Regions from separate parts of the Terrabacter sp. C0L_2 genome, predicted to be linked through region 2. Evidence: riboswitches for the same ligand, from Rfam matches in the RefSeq annotation. Region 2 holds a riboswitch; each other region holds the start of a gene.

The links. Region 2 has a riboswitch for cyclic di-AMP ahead of U5C87_RS07255 (C40 family peptidase). Riboswitches for the same ligand answer to the same signal wherever they lie in the genome.
Region 1: linked by a shared signal. The riboswitch ahead of U5C87_RS03795 (CHAP domain-containing protein) and the one ahead of U5C87_RS07255 (C40 family peptidase) in region 2 are both predicted to bind cyclic di-AMP.
Region 3: linked by a shared signal. The riboswitch ahead of U5C87_RS09615 (C40 family peptidase) and the one ahead of U5C87_RS07255 (C40 family peptidase) in region 2 are both predicted to bind cyclic di-AMP.
Region 4: linked by a shared signal. The riboswitch ahead of U5C87_RS16105 (CHAP domain-containing protein) and the one ahead of U5C87_RS07255 (C40 family peptidase) in region 2 are both predicted to bind cyclic di-AMP.

Annotation. Positions count from the first base shown of each region.
Region 1 covers NZ_CP143557.1:811,684-815,621, reverse strand. Annotated here, with positions in the region: gene U5C87_RS03800 (alkene reductase) at 1-944, opposite strand, end outside; gene U5C87_RS03795 (CHAP domain-containing protein) at 1,210-2,085, opposite strand; cyclic di-AMP (ydaO/yuaA leader) riboswitch at 2,090-2,282, opposite strand; gene U5C87_RS03790 (sortase domain-containing protein) at 2,567-3,373, opposite strand; gene U5C87_RS03785 (hypothetical protein) at 3,391-3,938, opposite strand, start outside.
Region 2 covers NZ_CP143557.1:1,550,009-1,553,946, forward strand. Annotated here, with positions in the region: gene U5C87_RS07245 (acyl-CoA dehydrogenase) at 1-824, opposite strand, end outside; tRNA gene U5C87_RS07250 (tRNA-Gly) at 1,098-1,171, opposite strand; cyclic di-AMP (ydaO/yuaA leader) riboswitch at 1,454-1,611, shown strand; gene U5C87_RS07255 (C40 family peptidase) at 1,678-2,196, shown strand; gene U5C87_RS07260 (CapA family protein) at 2,239-3,882, opposite strand; gene U5C87_RS07265 (M15 family metallopeptidase) at 3,929-3,938, shown strand, end outside.
Region 3 covers NZ_CP143557.1:2,065,007-2,068,944, reverse strand. Annotated here, with positions in the region: gene U5C87_RS09625 (carboxymuconolactone decarboxylase family protein) at 237-848, shown strand; gene U5C87_RS09620 (DsbA family oxidoreductase) at 885-1,568, opposite strand; gene U5C87_RS09615 (C40 family peptidase) at 1,653-2,432, opposite strand; cyclic di-AMP (ydaO/yuaA leader) riboswitch at 2,435-2,599, opposite strand; gene U5C87_RS09610 (metal-dependent transcriptional regulator) at 2,852-3,547, opposite strand; gene U5C87_RS09605 (MFS transporter) at 3,577-3,938, opposite strand, start outside.
Region 4 covers NZ_CP143557.1:3,503,722-3,507,659, reverse strand. Annotated here, with positions in the region: gene U5C87_RS16120 (hypothetical protein) at 71-250, opposite strand; gene U5C87_RS16115 (helix-turn-helix domain-containing protein) at 325-564, opposite strand; gene U5C87_RS16110 (helix-turn-helix domain-containing protein) at 569-865, opposite strand; gene U5C87_RS16105 (CHAP domain-containing protein) at 1,185-2,036, opposite strand; cyclic di-AMP (ydaO/yuaA leader) riboswitch at 2,039-2,225, opposite strand; gene U5C87_RS16100 (cytochrome c biogenesis CcdA family protein) at 2,440-3,186, opposite strand; gene U5C87_RS16095 (TlpA family protein disulfide reductase) at 3,183-3,800, opposite strand; gene U5C87_RS16090 (prolipoprotein diacylglyceryl transferase family protein) at 3,797-3,938, opposite strand, start outside.

The sequences.
Region 1 (3,938 bases), 740 kb from region 2:
CGGCCCACGGCGACGGCGTCACCGAGGTCGCGCTCGAGGATGTCCTCGACGTCGGCGAGCTCGGTCACCTTGCCGAAGCCGGTGTTGAGGATGACCGGACCGCCGAAGCGCTTGCGCAGGTCGCGCACGATGTCGGACTCCGGGTCGCCGAGGATGCTGAGGTAGGCGAGGCCGAGCGGCGCGATGCCCTCGACGAGCGACTCGTAGGTCGCGGCGGTGTCGGCCTCGTCCTCCTCGAGCACGCCCTGGATGTTGTGCGCGGGCGAGATGCGGATGCCGACGCGGTCGGCGCCGATCGCCTCGGCCACGGCCTTCGTGATCTCGACGGTCAGGCGCGCGCGGTTCTCGGGCGAGCCGCCGTAGGCGTCGGTGCGCTGGTTGCTGCTCGGGGCGAGGAACTGGTGCGGCAGGTAGCCGTTGGCGGCGTGGACCTCGACGCCGTCGAGCCCGGCCGCGACGGCCTGACGCGCAGCGTGGACGAACTCGGCCACGAGCGCGGGGATCTCGTCGGTCTCGAGGGCGCGCGGGACGGCATACGCCTGCTGACCCTTCGGGGTCACGATCTCGCCCGGCGCGGCGATGGCGCTCGGGGCGACGCTCTCGAGGCCACCCTTGTTGTCGGGATGGGCGACGCGGCCGGCGTGCATGAGCTGGACGACGACGTGGCCGCCGCCCTGGTGCACGGCGTCGGCGACGAGGCGCCAGCCGGCGACCTGCTCGTCGGAGTGCATGCCGGGGGTGTCGAGGTAGCCCTGGCCGACGGCGCTCGGCTGGGTGCCCTCGGTGATGATGAGGCCGGCGCTGGCGCGCTGGCCGTAGTACTCGGCGTTGAGCTCTGTCGGCGCCTGGCCCTCGCCCGCGCGGTTGCGCGTCAGCGGTGCCATGACGAAGCGCTGGGGGAGGTCCCAGCGGCCGATGCGGATGCTCTCGAAGGCCGTGGACACAGGCCTGCTCCTCACGTGTAGGGGGCTGTCGATGACGGTTGGCGGCACCACCGTGATCGATGGAGCCTTCAACTACCTAGTCGACAAGGCGTGCAGGGCGGCGATCATTCCCGCGTGTCCAGGGTTGGGCGTGTGGGCGATCCCACCCGCCTGCGGCGTTCGTGGCGGCAGGTCGGTGGGGACATGACGAAGGGGAGGATGCCGCAGCATCCTCCCCTTCGCGTGCGCTCAGTTCGCGTGGAACTCCGCGGTCATCGACGGACCGTCACGGCGCGTAGATGTACTTCATGCCGGGACCGTCGGTCAGCGTGCGCGTGTTGTAGTTGTACGCGCCGGCGAGGGCGTTCATCTCGATGATGGTGACCTGGTTGCCGCTGACGCCGGTGACCCAGGCGACGTGGCCGACGCTCGAGGAGCCGTGGACGCCGGGCTCCATGACGAGGATCGAGCGCGTGCGGGGCGTGCCGCTCACGGTGTAGCCCGCGGAGGCTGCGCCGGTGTCCCAGACCATCGCGTTGCCGGTCCAGCCGCCGGGGTAGTAGCCCTCGGACTTGTACCACTGGGCGAGAGCGCCCCAGGTGCACTGGCCCGCGGTGGCCCAGTTGTGCGAGGAACGCATGCCGGACGAGGCGCTCGGCACGTTGCCGTTGACCGTCGACTTGACCGACGAGGTGGTGCCGGTCAGCGTGCGGCGGGTCAGGTCCCGCGAGGCGCGCTGTGCGGCGAGCTTGCGCTCGGCGGCCGCCTTCTTGGCGGCGGCGCGCTCGGTCTTGACCTGGACGTCCTCGATGACCTGCGGCTTCGGCTTGGCGACGCGCTGGGCGACGGACTGCTGCACCGCGGGGGCGTAGCCGATCTTCGACAGGGCGGTCGACACGGCGGGAGCCGCGGCGGTCGCGGGGCCGACAGCAGCCGGGGCCGCGGCCTCGGAGCCTGCAGCAGCGACGTTGCCCGAGTTGGGCGACAGGGTGTCGGCGCTCGCCGGGTTGGCGAAGGTGGCGACGAGGCCACCCGTGGCGGCGACGACGGCACCGGCCTTCATGGCCGGCTGAGCCGACTCACGGGCGAGGAGCTTGAGTTCGTTGAGGGGATTGTGGCGGCCAGGTGCACGGTGGCGACCGCGGATGTTCTCTGAGTTCACGCTTGATGCCTCTCCGCGCCTACGAAGTTAGCTGTCGGGTTCGGGCGGAAAGGTGCCCGGCCTCGGACCCGAGAGACGTGACTTCGTCGCGCGGGGGCCAAGGCTTAACCCCAAGGACGTCCGGAGTCGTTGCGCCGGACGCCCGGAGAAACGTGTGGTTCCTCCGCTCCTGTCACAAGGTTTGATCTCTCTCGTCAGGCGGTGACAGGACTAGGCGGTCCACCTCACGAGAGCCCGACCTGGTGGCCGGACTTGGGAAGAGTAAACGAGTCAACTGGCAAATGTCACGCCACGGTAACGACGACGCGCGGGGAACGCCCCTGAATGTCCGGAGTGCGTGCCTATACCCGCGCTTTACCTTGCGTTGGCTGAGACGTGGATCACAGCGGATCGTCGTATCTCGACATGAGGCGGCGGGTAGTCCGCCGGACCCTGGGAGCTGGCCCGACGGCATACCTCGGGTGGTCGCCGCCGCGCGGCCTCAGCTCGTGCCGGTGAGGTGGCCGAAGACCACGACGTTGTCGCGGTACTCGTTGCGGCTGTCGGTCGGCCCACCGCACGTCACGAGACGGATCTCCGCCTTGGTGAAGTCGCCCCGATAGACGGCCTCGGTCGGGAACTGCGTCTTCCTGTAGGCCGCGACCTTGTCGACGGTGAAGCGCAGGTGCGTGCCGTCGCGGCGCGACACCTTGACGACGTCGCCGGCGCGGACCCTGCCGAGCTCGTAGAAGATGCCCGGCACCCCGGACGGGGTGTCGACGTGCGCGGCGAGGACCGCGGGGCCGAGCTGCCCCGGGGTGGGGCCGGCGTCGTAGAGGCCGACCTCCTGGGCCGTGCCAGGCACCGAGATCGTGCCGTCACGCTGGATGCTGAGCGGCACGAAGTGCGACGAGCGCACCCCGATCGACGGGATCTCGATCGACGTCGGCTCGGACGCCTCGAGGAAGTCCCCGAAGCCGTTGGGGTCGCTCGCGCCCGGCTCGGCGCTCGGCCTGGTGCCTGCCGAGGTGCTCGAAGATGGGCCGGCTGACGGTGTCCCGCCCTGACCCGGGGAGGTCGGCGGGCTCGAGGTGGACGTGCCGGCCGAGGGCACCCCGGCCGCCGCAGGCTGCGGCGGGCCGGGGGTCCCCGACGTCCCTCGGAGGCCGAGGACGAGCGCGATGACCCCGACGACGACCAAGACGGCCGTGACCGCGACGGCTGCCCTGACACCCGCGCCACTCACGCCACTTCGGCGGGCGGGGCGGGTGGGGCGGTCACCGTCCGGGGACTGGGTGCGCTCGCTCACGGGAGGAGTCCCGTCGCTCAGGCGCGCGAGCGTGCGCGACGGGCGGCGAAGGCGCCGGACCCGGCCGCGGCGAGCAGGGCGCCGCCACCGACGAGCATCAGGGCCTCGTTCTGGCCGCCGCTCTTGAGGTTGTCGGCGGCGAGGCCACCACCGGTGTGCATGCCGCCGGCGGGCGCGACGCGAAGAGCGCCACAGAGGGCCGGGTCGGTCGCCTCGGTGGGCAGCGACGGCATGAGGTCGCTCTTGGTGTCGCCGGAGTACTTGCCGTCCTTGTTGTAGTCGACACCGTGGATGACGACGACGGACTCGCCGGCCGAGATCGCCTTGGCCACGGCGCTCGAGACCTTGATGCTGCCGCGCTGGTAGGCGATCTTGCCGCCGGGGGCGGTGCTGAAGCGGTCGATGGCGAGTCCGGACTTAGGGCTCGTGTCGCCGGTCTTGGTCAGCGAGACGACGATGTCGCCGTAGGCCGGTCCGCCCTCGGTCGTGTTGAGGTGGCCGTCGCCGTTCTTGTCGTCGGACAGGACCGGGCACTCGTGGCGGGCCTCGGCGCCGAAGTGGATGT
Region 2 (3,938 bases):
GGCTCGTGCTCGCCGAAGGTGACCTCGCACGTCGTGCTGACCTTGAGGCCCATCTTGTGCTCGACGTTGGTGACGTGGGCACCGTTGCGCTCGCCCAGCTCACCGGTCTCGAGGTCGACGTGGAACTTCGGGACGATGAAGAGGCTGAGGCCCTTGGTGCCGGGGCCGGCGCCCTCGGGGCGGGCGAGGACGAAGTGGACGACGTTGTCGACCATGTCGGACTCGGCCGAGGTGATGAAGCGCTTGACGCCCGTGATGTGCCACGTGCCGTCGGGCTGCTGGACGGCCTTGGTGCGGCCGGCGCCGACGTCGGAGCCCGCGTCGGGCTCGGTCAGCACCATCGTGGTGTGCCAGGCCTTGTCGACGATGTGCTTGGCCAGCTTCTTCTGGTCGTCGTTGCCGAGGTGCCAGAGCAGGTTGGCGAAGGAGTAGCTCGCCGTGAACATGTGCACGGCCGGGTTGGCGCCGCAGACCATCTCGGCGACGGACCAGCGCAGCGAGGCCGGGACGACCATCCCGCCGAGCTCGGCCGGGACGTCGAGGTTGCCCCAGTCGCCGTCGACGTAGGCCTTGAACGAGCGCTTGAACGACTCGGGCATCGTCACGGTCTGGCTGGCCGGGTCGTAGACCGGCGGGTTGCGGTCGCTGTCGAGCAGGCTGTCGGCCAGCTCGTTCTCGGCGAGGCGCGAGACCTCGCGGAGGATGTCCTTGGCCGCGTCGACGTCGACGTCGGCATAGATGCCCTCTCCGAGGACGTCCTGGCGGTTGAAGACCTCGAACAGGTTGAACTCGAGGTCGCGCACGTTGCTCTTGTAGTGGCCCATCTTCGGGACCCTCCGCGTTCTGTCGCTCGTCGTGCGTCCGCGCTGTCGTCGGCGGGCGCGCCAAGTTACTGGCCGGTCACTTCCATGATGCTACTGACCGGTAACGACCGCAAGAGGGAGGGGTCACAGTTGGGCCACGAGGGGCTGCGGCCCGCACCGATGGCGTATGCCGGGTGGCCGGTCGGGGTCGTCCGTGGAGTCAGGTTGTGGCCGGCTGTCGTCCGGGCGAGGACAACAGAAGGGCCCGGTCGCGGTGACCGGGCCCTTCTGGACTGGAGCAGGCGGCACGAATTGCACGTACGTCTTCCTTCTGGAAGAAGGTTGTTCTGCTACTGAACTACGCCTGCGAGGCGTCGCCAACCGTAGCAACAGACAGGGCCCGACGTCCAAATGCGACGCGCCGTCCCTACGAACCCGTGCGAACGCGACCTCGCCCCAGGCGCACATGGCGCTGTGACCGAGCGACTCGAGTGCGGAGGGTCCGCTCGGCCTATCCATCTGCCCGGTTCGGCGGTCTTTGAGGTGGCAACTCTTGCCAGAATTTGCCCGGACGCGATGCTTTCGTGACCTTCTCTGTCACATTCGATGAATGTTCATCGTCCGGGGTCTTCCCCGGACGGCCCGCCGGACGCCGAGTCCTGTCCACCGGTGGGGCAGTCAAGGAAAAACGGACAGGAGTGGGGGACCCACCTTCGGACCGGCCTGCCAGTCCTCGGGGTGAAGCCGCATCTGCGGCCGGGCAACTTCCGCCCGAACCCGACAGCTCACCTCACAGGCGTGGGAAGGACCCGCCATGTCCACTTCTACCTCTGCACGCCGAATTTCCTTGCAGTCATTGACCATCGCACCACTCGTGACCGCAGCACTGCTGGTCGGGACCGTCGGCACCTCGCCCGCTCCCACAGCCTCCGCGCCGAGCGCCCCGGTAGCACCGGCCGCCTCGGCCCCCGCAACCCGAGCGCCGGTCGAGGTCAGGACGACGTCCGTCGCCTACGTCACCCCGGCGTCCATCGCCATCCCGCGCGGTCTCAAGGCCGTCAGGATCGCGGCCGCACAGAAGGGCAAGCCCTATCGCTGGGGCGGTGCGGGGCCATCGTCCTTCGACTGCTCCGGACTCGTCTACTACGTCTACAAGAAGAGGCTCAACGTCTCACTGCCGCGCACGGCAAATGCCCAGCGCCTCAAGACGATTCGCATCGCGAAGTCGAGCATGCGTCCCGGTGACCTCGTCTTCTTCATGTCCGGCGGTCGCGCCTACCACGTCGGCATCTACGCCGGCGCCGGCAAGGTGTGGCACTCGCCGCGGCCCGGGCAGCGCGTCCAGCTCTCGAAGCTCTGGACGACGAGATGGGTGGCCGGTCGCATCCGCTGACCACCGCGACCCCTCGGCACGCCGGCACCCGGGAGTCGGTGGCTAGCGTGCCGAGGGAGTCGTCGAGTACTTCCACATCCGCTGCAGCACGTAGCGTCCGTCGCCCTGCGGGTCGAGCAGGGCCGGCCGGGCCTGACGGATCATCACCGTCGGCCGGAGCCGGACGTTGACGAGGGTCCTGCCGCGGAAGGACAAGTCGAGGATGACCCCCTCCTGCGTCTCCTGCCACCAGCCCTGGCCGAAGAGGTAGTTGCCCGGACTGACGAGCACGACGTTCGGGTCGGCCGCCGGGCCGCGGACGAGCAAGGGGCCGGCGACGTGGGTGCCGGACCCGATCACGTGGTCGCAGCCCGCCTTGTCGAACCAGCCGAGCTGGCGCTTCTGCACGGGCCAGAGGTCGTCGTGGTACTCCGCGCCGCCCCACCACTGCGGGTTGCAGATGACGAGGTCGGCGCCGGCCGCCTTGGCCCGGCGGACGCCCTCGCGGATGTTGCTCTCGGTGATCCACGGGACGCCGGCGGTGTCGGCGTCAGCCTTGGCCACCCCGGCGACGTCGTTGACGGCCACGAAGCCGACCTTGAGCCCCGCGACCTGCACGTAGGCCGGCTCGATGGCCTCGTCGAGGTCACGGCCCAGGCCCGTCCGCGGGATCTTGTACTTGTCGATGAGGCGCAGCGTCGACTCGATGCCGGCTACGCCCTTGTCGCTCATGTGGTTGGCCGCGAGGTAGACGACGTCGAGCCCCAGGGTGTCGCGCCAGCGGGGCAGCACCGCCTCGGGGACGCTGAAGACCGCCGTGGTGCCGAGCTGTGGCTTCCACGTCGAGTCGGGCACCACCGGGCACTCGTGGTCGGCGATCGCGACGTCCGACCGCTTGATGACCTGGGGTGTGGCGCCGGCGTTGCCCGTGTCGACAGGCAGCACCGAGCGGTAGGGCTCGTGGTCCGGCGGGTCGACGACCGCCGGCGCGGCGTAGCGAGCGGTACCGCCCCCGAAGACCCAGTCCCACCCCCGGCCCCGCGAGACGACCTGCGTCGCCGCGCCGCGGTCGGAGCAGAGGCTGCCGAGGTTGGTCATGGTCCAGACCTGTGAGGAGTCGTATGCCGTCCAGCGCGGGTCGAGGCTCGGCCCGCCGGGCGCTGTGGTCGCCGTGACGGGATAGTCCATCGCTCGCGCCTGCTCGTCACCGAAGAGGTCGGGGCCGAACATGCCGAACGGGCCCTTGCCCCGGATCGAGAGCACCTTGGTCGCCGGCTCGACGAGGCCGGGTGGGAGCAGCGCGATGCGCTTCTGCCCGGCCACGAGGGCCGCAGCGATCTTGTCCGCAGGGACGCACGCCGAGGACGCCTGTGGCGCAGGAAGATCCGGTGCGGTCAGCTTCACACCGCACGGCACGACGAGCGTTCCCTTGCCGGCGAGGTCACGCAGCTCGGCAATGGAGACGTTCGCCTTGAGGTTCGTCAGACCGGTGACGACGGCGAGCGGGAAGGTCGTCGCCGGGGTCGTCGACGTCGTCGCTGCAGGGGTGGAGGTCGCGGGTGACGGCGGGGCCGACGAGCCGGCGGGCGTCGACGTCGTGCCCGTGGCCGTGCCTGCGTCGGGCGGCGGGCTCCCGGTCGTGCACGCGGCCGCGAGCAACACGCATACGCCGATCGACGCGTAACGGGCCCTCCCGATGCTCCCCACGCGGCTAGCCTAGGCGCCAGCCACCCCAAAGGCGGAGGTTCCGCGAATGCCCCAGA
Region 3 (3,938 bases), 510 kb from region 2:
CCCGAGCGCGCGACCGCGCACCCTCGCATCCTTCCCCCGAAAGGCCGCGCGAGAGCCGAATCCCAGCGCGACATGCCCACGACTGTGCAGGGTCCGCGCCGCACTGGGCGTTTTGCGTCGTTCTGTCCCGGCCACCACGAGCATCAGCCTCGCGATCACTTCCGCACGAGCCCGGACGCGCCCAGCAGCCCGTGCGACGATGAAGCACCACGCCCCGACACCGAGGGAGCTGCGCCATGGCGACGACACACCCGAGTCACGGCTTCCTCGCGGAGCCCCCGCCGTCGCCCGAGGTGCAGGCGCTCTTCGACGGCGACGTCGCCGACCACGGCTTCGTCATGAACCTCACGCGCGTGTGGGCGCACTCGCCGTCGGCCAAGGTCGCGCTCTTCGCTCTGCTCGGCGACCTGGCCCAGCAGGCAGGCCTCACCTTCCGCCAGCGCGGGGTCCTCATCTCCGCGACCGCCGGGACCGTCGGCGACTCGTACTGCTCCCTGGCGTGGGGCAACCGGCTTGCGACGGCAGCCGGCGACGACGTCGCGCACACCGTCCTCCGCGGCGACGACGACGGTCTCGACGCCGTCGACGCCGCCCTCGCCGGATGGGCACGGACGATCGCCCGCGACCCGAACGCCACGACGGCCGCCGACCTCGAGCCCCTCCGGAGGGCGGGCTTCGACGACCGGCAGATCTTCGCGATCACCGCGTTCGTCGCGCTGCGTCGTGCCTTCTCGACGGTCAACGACGCGCTCGGAGCACTGCCCGACCGGCAGCTGCGCGACGAGGCACCGGCCGGGGTCGACGCCGCCGTGTCGTTCGGCCGCCCGGCCGCCGACGAGGCGTCCTGACCGAGGGCGTATGCCGTCCCGCCCGGTGGGTGCGCCTCAGACGGTCTGCGTGGCCACGCCGCGAAGGAGGGCGAGGTAGTCCTCGACGGGACGCGCACCCGACACGGCGGCATACCCGTTGGCGACGACGAAGGGCGTCGACGTGACGCCCATCGAGCGGGCCTGCTGCTCGTCGGCGCGCACCTGCTCGGCGTACTCGTCGGACGCGAGCACGGAGGACACGCGCCGCTCGTCGAGGCCGCACTCGGCGGAGAGCCGCTGGAGCACCTCGTGGTCGTCGATGGCCAGCCCCTCACCGAAGTGGGCGGAGTGGAAGCGCTCGACGGCCGCGGACCGCAGGGCCGGACCGCCCATCTCGCCGGCGAGGGCGCAGAGCCGGTGGGCGTCGAAGGTGTTGGCGCGCACGGCGCGGTCCCAGTCGAAGAGGAGGTCGTCGGCCTCGGCGACCTCGCTCGCCTTGGCGTTCATGAGCCGGCCGGCACCCGCGTCGCCCCCGTGCCGCACCGAGAGGTGCTCGCTGACGGGTACCGCCCCACCCACGGGCACGTCGGGGTCGAGCTCGAACGACCGCAGCCGCACCGTGACGTCGTGCGGGCGCTCGAAGGCGGCGACGGCGGCCTCGACACGCCGCTTGGCCACCCACGAGTAGGGGCAGACCAGGTCACTCCAGAGGTCGAGCTCGATGAGGGTCGTGGACTCGGCGGCAGGCTGGTCGGTCATCAGCTCAGTCAACCACGGGTCCGAAAAGCGCTGCACCCCCACCGGTGACCGGTGGGGGCGCAGCGAACAAGCGGAGGGGGCGGCTCAGAAGCGGCCGTAGCCCGACGGGGTCGTCCAGATCGAGTGGTTGCCGATCACGGTGCCGGTGCGCTGGGCGTCGATCATGCGACCGGGGCTGACGTAGATGCCCACGTGGTAGGCCGGCGAGCCGAAGAAGACGAGGTCTCCGGGGCTCGGGTTGCTGACGCGCGTCGCGGCGGCCTGCTGCGCCGACGCCGTGCGCGGGATCGAGATCCCGGCCTGGCGGTAGACGTAGGAGGTGAAGCCGGAGCAGTCGAAGCCCGACGGCGACGAGCCGCCGTAGACGTACGGGACGCCGAAGAAGGACTGCGCGATGCCGACGATGCCGCTGGCGGTCGGCGCCGGTGCGGGTGCGGGGGCGTTGAGGGCGACACGCGTGGCCGACCGCGAGGCGCGCTCGGTCGCGGCCTGGCGCTCGGCGGCAGCCTTGGCAGCGGCCTTCTTCTCAGCGCGAGCCGTCTTGACCTGGATGTCTTCGATGACGACCGGCTTGACGTTGGCCTGCTTGAGCGCGGGCTTGGCGAAGCCGATGGCGGAGAGGGCGTTGCCGGCCTTGAGCGTGCCGACGGCGGGGCCGACGGCTGCGGGGGCGGCGACGGCGCTGCTCGAACCGTCGGCTGCGTTCGCCGTGCCGGCGAACGAGGCGACGAGGCCACCCGAGGCGGCCACGATCGCGGCACCCTTCACGGCGGGCTGAGCAGACTCCTTGGCGATCGTCTTGAGCTCTGCGATCGCGTTGAATCGACCGGGGGCGCGGTGGCGCCCGGGAACGTTCTGAGCCACGGTTGACCTCTCGACGCCTACGAGGTGAGCTGTCGGGTTCGGGCTTGAGGTACTGCCCGGCCTTCGCTCGGACCAGGTTCGGTCCACGGAGGGCTTCACCCCGAGGGCGTCTCTCGACGTCCGGAGAAAGTGGTTCCCCCGCTCCTGCCATGCGGTTCGTGCTGAGCCTCGGGTCGATGGCAGGACTAGGCGGTTCGACCCACGGCACTCACTCGACGGGGAGAGCAAGTGGGGCCAACCGTACCCAAGACCCCCAGCCTTGTCACCTCCGAGTTCCCACTCGTCACAGAATTTTTCCGAGGCTCTCGAGGGGCTCGTGGCGCGCTGTGGCAAGGACTGACAAAAGGGTCCGGCAGCAGGGGGCAAACCCCCACAGACCGACCCCCGCCACAGCGGGGAACGGCCAGGACCGACCGGCGTCAGGCGGCCTGGCAGAAGACGTGGACGGCGACGTCGTCGGGCAGCGACACGCCCGTCGAGGGCTCGCTGCCCTCACGGACGGCCACGACGCGGCCCCCGTCCCGCACGACCTCGACGCGGGCCCCGGGCACGACGCCGGCGCTCGTCAGCAGCGCGAGCGCCTCGGGGTCGACCTGCACGGGCTCGCCGATGCGGCGGATCGTGACGACGGCCGGGGCGTCCTTGACCGCCGCGGTCAGGGTGCTGAGGCCGGTGAGGAAGTCCTCGTCCTGGCGCACACCGAGCTCGTCGAGCCCCGGGATCGGGTTGCCGTAGGGCGACTCGAGACCCTCGCCGATGAGGCCGAGGATCTTGCGCTCGACCTTCTCGGACATGACGTGCTCCCAGCGGCACGCCTCGTCGTGGGCATACTCCCACTCGAGGCCGATGACGTCGACGAGCAGGCGCTCGGCGAGCCGGTGCTTGCGCATGACGCGGGTGGCGAGCAGCCGGCCGTGGTCGGACAGCTCGAGGTGCCGGTCGCCCGAGACCGCGACGAGCCCGTCGCGCTCCATGCGGGCCACCGTCTGCGACACCGTGGGACCGGAGTGGCCGAGACGCTCGGCGATGCGCGCGCGCAGGGGGACGATGCCCTCCTCCTCGAGCTCGAAGATGGTGCGCAGGTACATCTCGGTGGTGTCGATCAGGTCCGTCACGGTCATACCTTCTCAGAGTCGGAGAGCGCTCAGGGACCGCTCGTCGCAGCGCCGCGGTCGCCGACCCGGGTCGGGTCGTGCCGAGGCACCCAGATGCGCAGCCACCCCGCCCCGACGACGGCGCCCACGCCGAGCACGACGGCGGAGGCGCCGAGGGACATGATGGCGCTCAGCCCTGACAACGCCAGCGGCCCCGCTGCCCTTCCCAGGTCGGCGCAGAGGCGCCACCCGCCGAGGAACTGCGCGCGCCCGTCGGCCGGCGACGCGTCGGCCCCGAGCGTCATGATGAGGCCCGCGCCGAGCCCGTTGCCGACCCCCAGCACGGTCGCCGCGGCCGTCACGGCGACGAGGCTCGTCGCAAGGGGCATGAGCGCCATGCCGAGACCGAGCA
Region 4 (3,938 bases), 2.0 Mb from region 2:
TACGCGCCGATCAAGGCACTCACCGTCGATCCCGCGATCCGGCGCCGACCGCCCGACGGTTAGGAGCCGCCTACGGGAGCTGTCGGGTGAGACCGGTGCCCCATCGTCGATCCAGCCGGCCGGACCAGAATGCGAACCCGCTCGGGCATCCGAGCCAGCGGCCGACGACGGGGTAGGTCCAGCCGGGCAGGCGGTCGATGACGCAGCAGCAGCTCTCGAGCGTGACGACGATCCAGCGCTTCGTGCGCATGGTGACTCCTCAGGTGAGGCCCGTGCCCGCCTGTCGGGCTCAGGCTGGGAGTCGACCGCCGATCATCATGGCGATCACGATACCTGCGGAGCGCCGCGGCCACGGCGAGGAACGCCCGCCTGGTCGAGCGCCCGACGCACCGCGGACTGGGTGCGACCGGTCAGCTCGGCGAGCTCGTGGATGGAGCGGCCGGCGCGGTACTGCTCGGCGCAGAACGCGAGCAGCCGCTCCCGCTGCTGCGGCGTCGGCCTGGTCGAGGCCGTGCCGACGAACTCGGGCAGCACGTCGAGGACCGGGCGGCCGGGGTAGGGCACCGGCTCAGTCCTCCACCGTGCGCGGTCCGGCCTTCCGCGACGCATCGAGGATCGGGTGCTCCAGGACGTAGACCTTGGTGGCCTCGTACTGGTCTGCGATCCACTGGTCGAGCACCGTGATCTCGATGCGCCACTGGCCGCGGCCGCCGATCTTGATCGCGGGCAGGTCCCCGGTGCGCACGAACGCGTACACCTGGGCCTCGGTGCTCGCGAGCAGGGTCGCGACGTCGCTCAGCGTGTAGAACCGCGGAGCGACCGGCGACGTGCGCTCGAGGGCTGACTCAGTCGTTCTCCGTCGCATGGCCGAGATGATGCCATGGCTGTTCACGGGTTCAGCTACAGGCGTGAGACATGTCCAGAGGGCCCTTCGAGATTCCTGACGGGGAGGCCCACCTGGGCGGTGGCATCGACGGACCTGAGATGCGGGGCGAAACGCAGGCAACATGCATCCCTGCCCATCCCCGTTGGAATGGCCCACCGGGCTGACCGGGCTGACCGGGCTGACCGGGCTGACCGGGCCTTGGGTGCAGCGAGCCGACGATGTCGGTCGAGCCGCAGCCCGCGTGCGGGCGCCCCCGCGTCGAGCGGGGGCGCCCGCAGGCCCGGTCGTGGCAGCGGTCCTACGGAGCGTAGATGTACTGCATGCCGCTGATGTCCGTGACGGTTCGGGTGTTGTAGTTGAACGGTCCGGCCAGCGCGTTCATCTCGATGATGGTGACCTGGTCTCCGTTCACCGCGGTGACCCAGCCGAGGTGACCGGCGCTCGACGAGCCGTGCACGCCCGGCTGCATCACGACGACCGACCGCGTCCGGGGCGTCCCGCTGACGGTGTATCCGGCGTCCGCGGCTCGCGTGCCCCAGACGAGGGCGTTGCCGGTCCAGCCACCGGGGTAGTAGCCCTCGGACTGGTACCACTTGTTGAGCACGCCCCACGTGCACTGCCCGGGTGATCCCCAGTTGTACGAGGAGCGACCGCCTGCGCTTGCGCGTGGGACGGAGACGCCCACGCTGGTGTCCGCGGACGCGGACCCGCTCAGCGCTCGTCGCGCCTGGTCGCGGGAGGCACGGGCCTGCGCTTCCCGTCTGGCGGCCGCCGCCCGGTGGGCCGCGTCGCGCTTCTGCTGCACGGCGACGTCGGTGATGACCGTCGCGGCCGGTGCGTTCACGGCCTTCGGCTTCGGGGTGAACCCGATCGAGGTGAGCGCCGGCCGGGCGGTCATGCCGGGCACTGCCGTCGCGCTGCCGGACGTCGTCGCGGAGGCGGGGCCGGTGACGGCGGGCGCGCTGGCGCTCGAGCTGCTCTCGGCCGAGGCCGACGGGGCCAGCGTGCTGATGAGCCCGCCGGTGGCGGCAAGGATCGCGGCCCCCTTCATGGCAGGCTGCGCGGACTCGCGGGCGAGGGTTCCAAGCTCGGTGAGCGGGTTGGGTTTGCCGGGGGGTCGGTGCCGGCCGGGACGTCGGGTGGTGTTCATCGGTGGCCTCTCTCGCGCCTGCGGGGTTAGCTGTCGGGTTCGGGTCGGAGGTGGTGACCCGGCCGGCGCGTGAGCGTCGGCTTCACCCCGAGGACGTCGCGGCTGCGTGTCCGGTGGTGGTTTCCCCGTTCCTGCCGTGCGTGGTGGGTGTGGACTCCTCGAGGTGGCAGGATTCGGCGCCTCGGTGAGTGCCCGGAGTGGGCTGGGTGCAGGGCGAGTACGACGGGTAGCTCGCCTGCTCAGGGATGTCCGTCGGGCCGTGGGCCCGGTCGGGTCGGTCATGTCATGGGTGGTGGAGGGTGTGGAGGGTGTGGAGGGTGTCGGTCGGTCCTTCTTTCGGTCGAGGTCTCGGTGCGCAGGTGGTGCGGCTGGGGGGAGTGGCGGGGACGGTTGGTCAGGGCGTTCAGATGACCGTCTGGAAGTTGTTGATGAGGCGTGACTGGAGCCACGTGATGACCGGTTCCCAGAGACCGCCGAGCATGAGGGTCCCGACGGTGAGCAGGACGATGGCGCCGGTCAGCCGGATGGGTTGCCGGTGTCGACGCAGCCACTCGCTGGCTCGGCTCGCTCGTTCGTACCCGGCTGCCATGGCCAGGAAGGGAAGGCCGAGGCCGAGGCAGTAGGCGAGGGCGAGGGCGACGCCGCGGGTGACCGTGCCGGACTGCGCGGACAGGGGAGCGGCCATGGCGAGGATCGCCGCGAGTGTCGGGCCCTGGCAGGGTCCCCACCCGATCCCGAAGGCGACGCCGAGCAGCGGCGCACCGCCCAGCCCGGTGGGTGGGCGCCACCGGGGCGTCAGCGACCAGGAGCGGCCGACCCCGAGAGAGACCAGGGCGGTGATGACGACGACCGCGCCGCTGACTCGCAGAAGGCCGGACTGGTGTTCCTGCAGCGTCAGGGACGCGGCCGCGACGATCCCGGCGCCGACGAGGAAGACGGTGCTGAAGCCGAGCACGAACAGCAGCGCCCCCAGGACCATCCGACCGCGGCGGCGGTCAGCGAGCGGCTGGTCGGACAGCCCGGTCACGTACCCGAGGAAGCCGGGAACGAGCGGCAGCACGCACGGGGACGCGAACGAGACGACGCCAGCGAGCGCGGCGACGCCGAGTGCCACCAGGACCGGGGCGGCCGTCAGGTCGGTGGGCGTCATCCGGCCCGCACGTCCTCGACGAGCCCGCCCAGCGTCGCGGCGGTCACCGGCCCGAGCACGCGGGCCGCGATCCGGTGCTGGCGGTCCAGGACCAACGTCGTCGGGGTGGCGGCGGCCTTGCCGTTGAGCGACAGCATCCGCTGCCCCCCGTCGTAGGCGAGCGACGGGTACGGGACGTGGTTCGCGCGGATGAACGCGAGAGCGGACTCGGGGCCCTCCTTGGTGTCCAGCCCGATGAACGCGACGTCCTGGTACCGGGCGGTCAGGGTCCGGTAGGCCTTCTCGAGCGCGGGGGTCTCGGTGATGCACGGCGGGCACCACGAGCCCCACACGTTGACGACGACGACCTGACCGGAGTGCTCCTGCAGCGACCAGGTGCGCCCGTCGACGGTCGGTCCGGCCAGGGCCAGGGCCGGGCCGCGGTCGGCGGCGTCGACCCGTTCGACGCTGCCGTCGCCGGAGACGTACCCCTTCCGGTCCCCGGAGCGGGCTTGCGCCGCGACGGAGCTCGCCCCCGACGTGCCGCACCCGGCCGTCGTGACGAGCACGGCCACGCCCGTGGCCACCCACGCCAGGCGGGCACCGGGGACGTGTCGCCGGCGGAGGCCGTTCACGATGGGTCTCCCGCCCGTGATGACGCGGACCCGGGCGCTGCCTGGTTGCTCTCGGCTGCGGGTTCAGCTTCGCCCTCGAGTGGGGTCTGCGCGTCGCGGGACGGGCGCGTCATCGTCCGGCGGCGGAGCCGAGCCGCG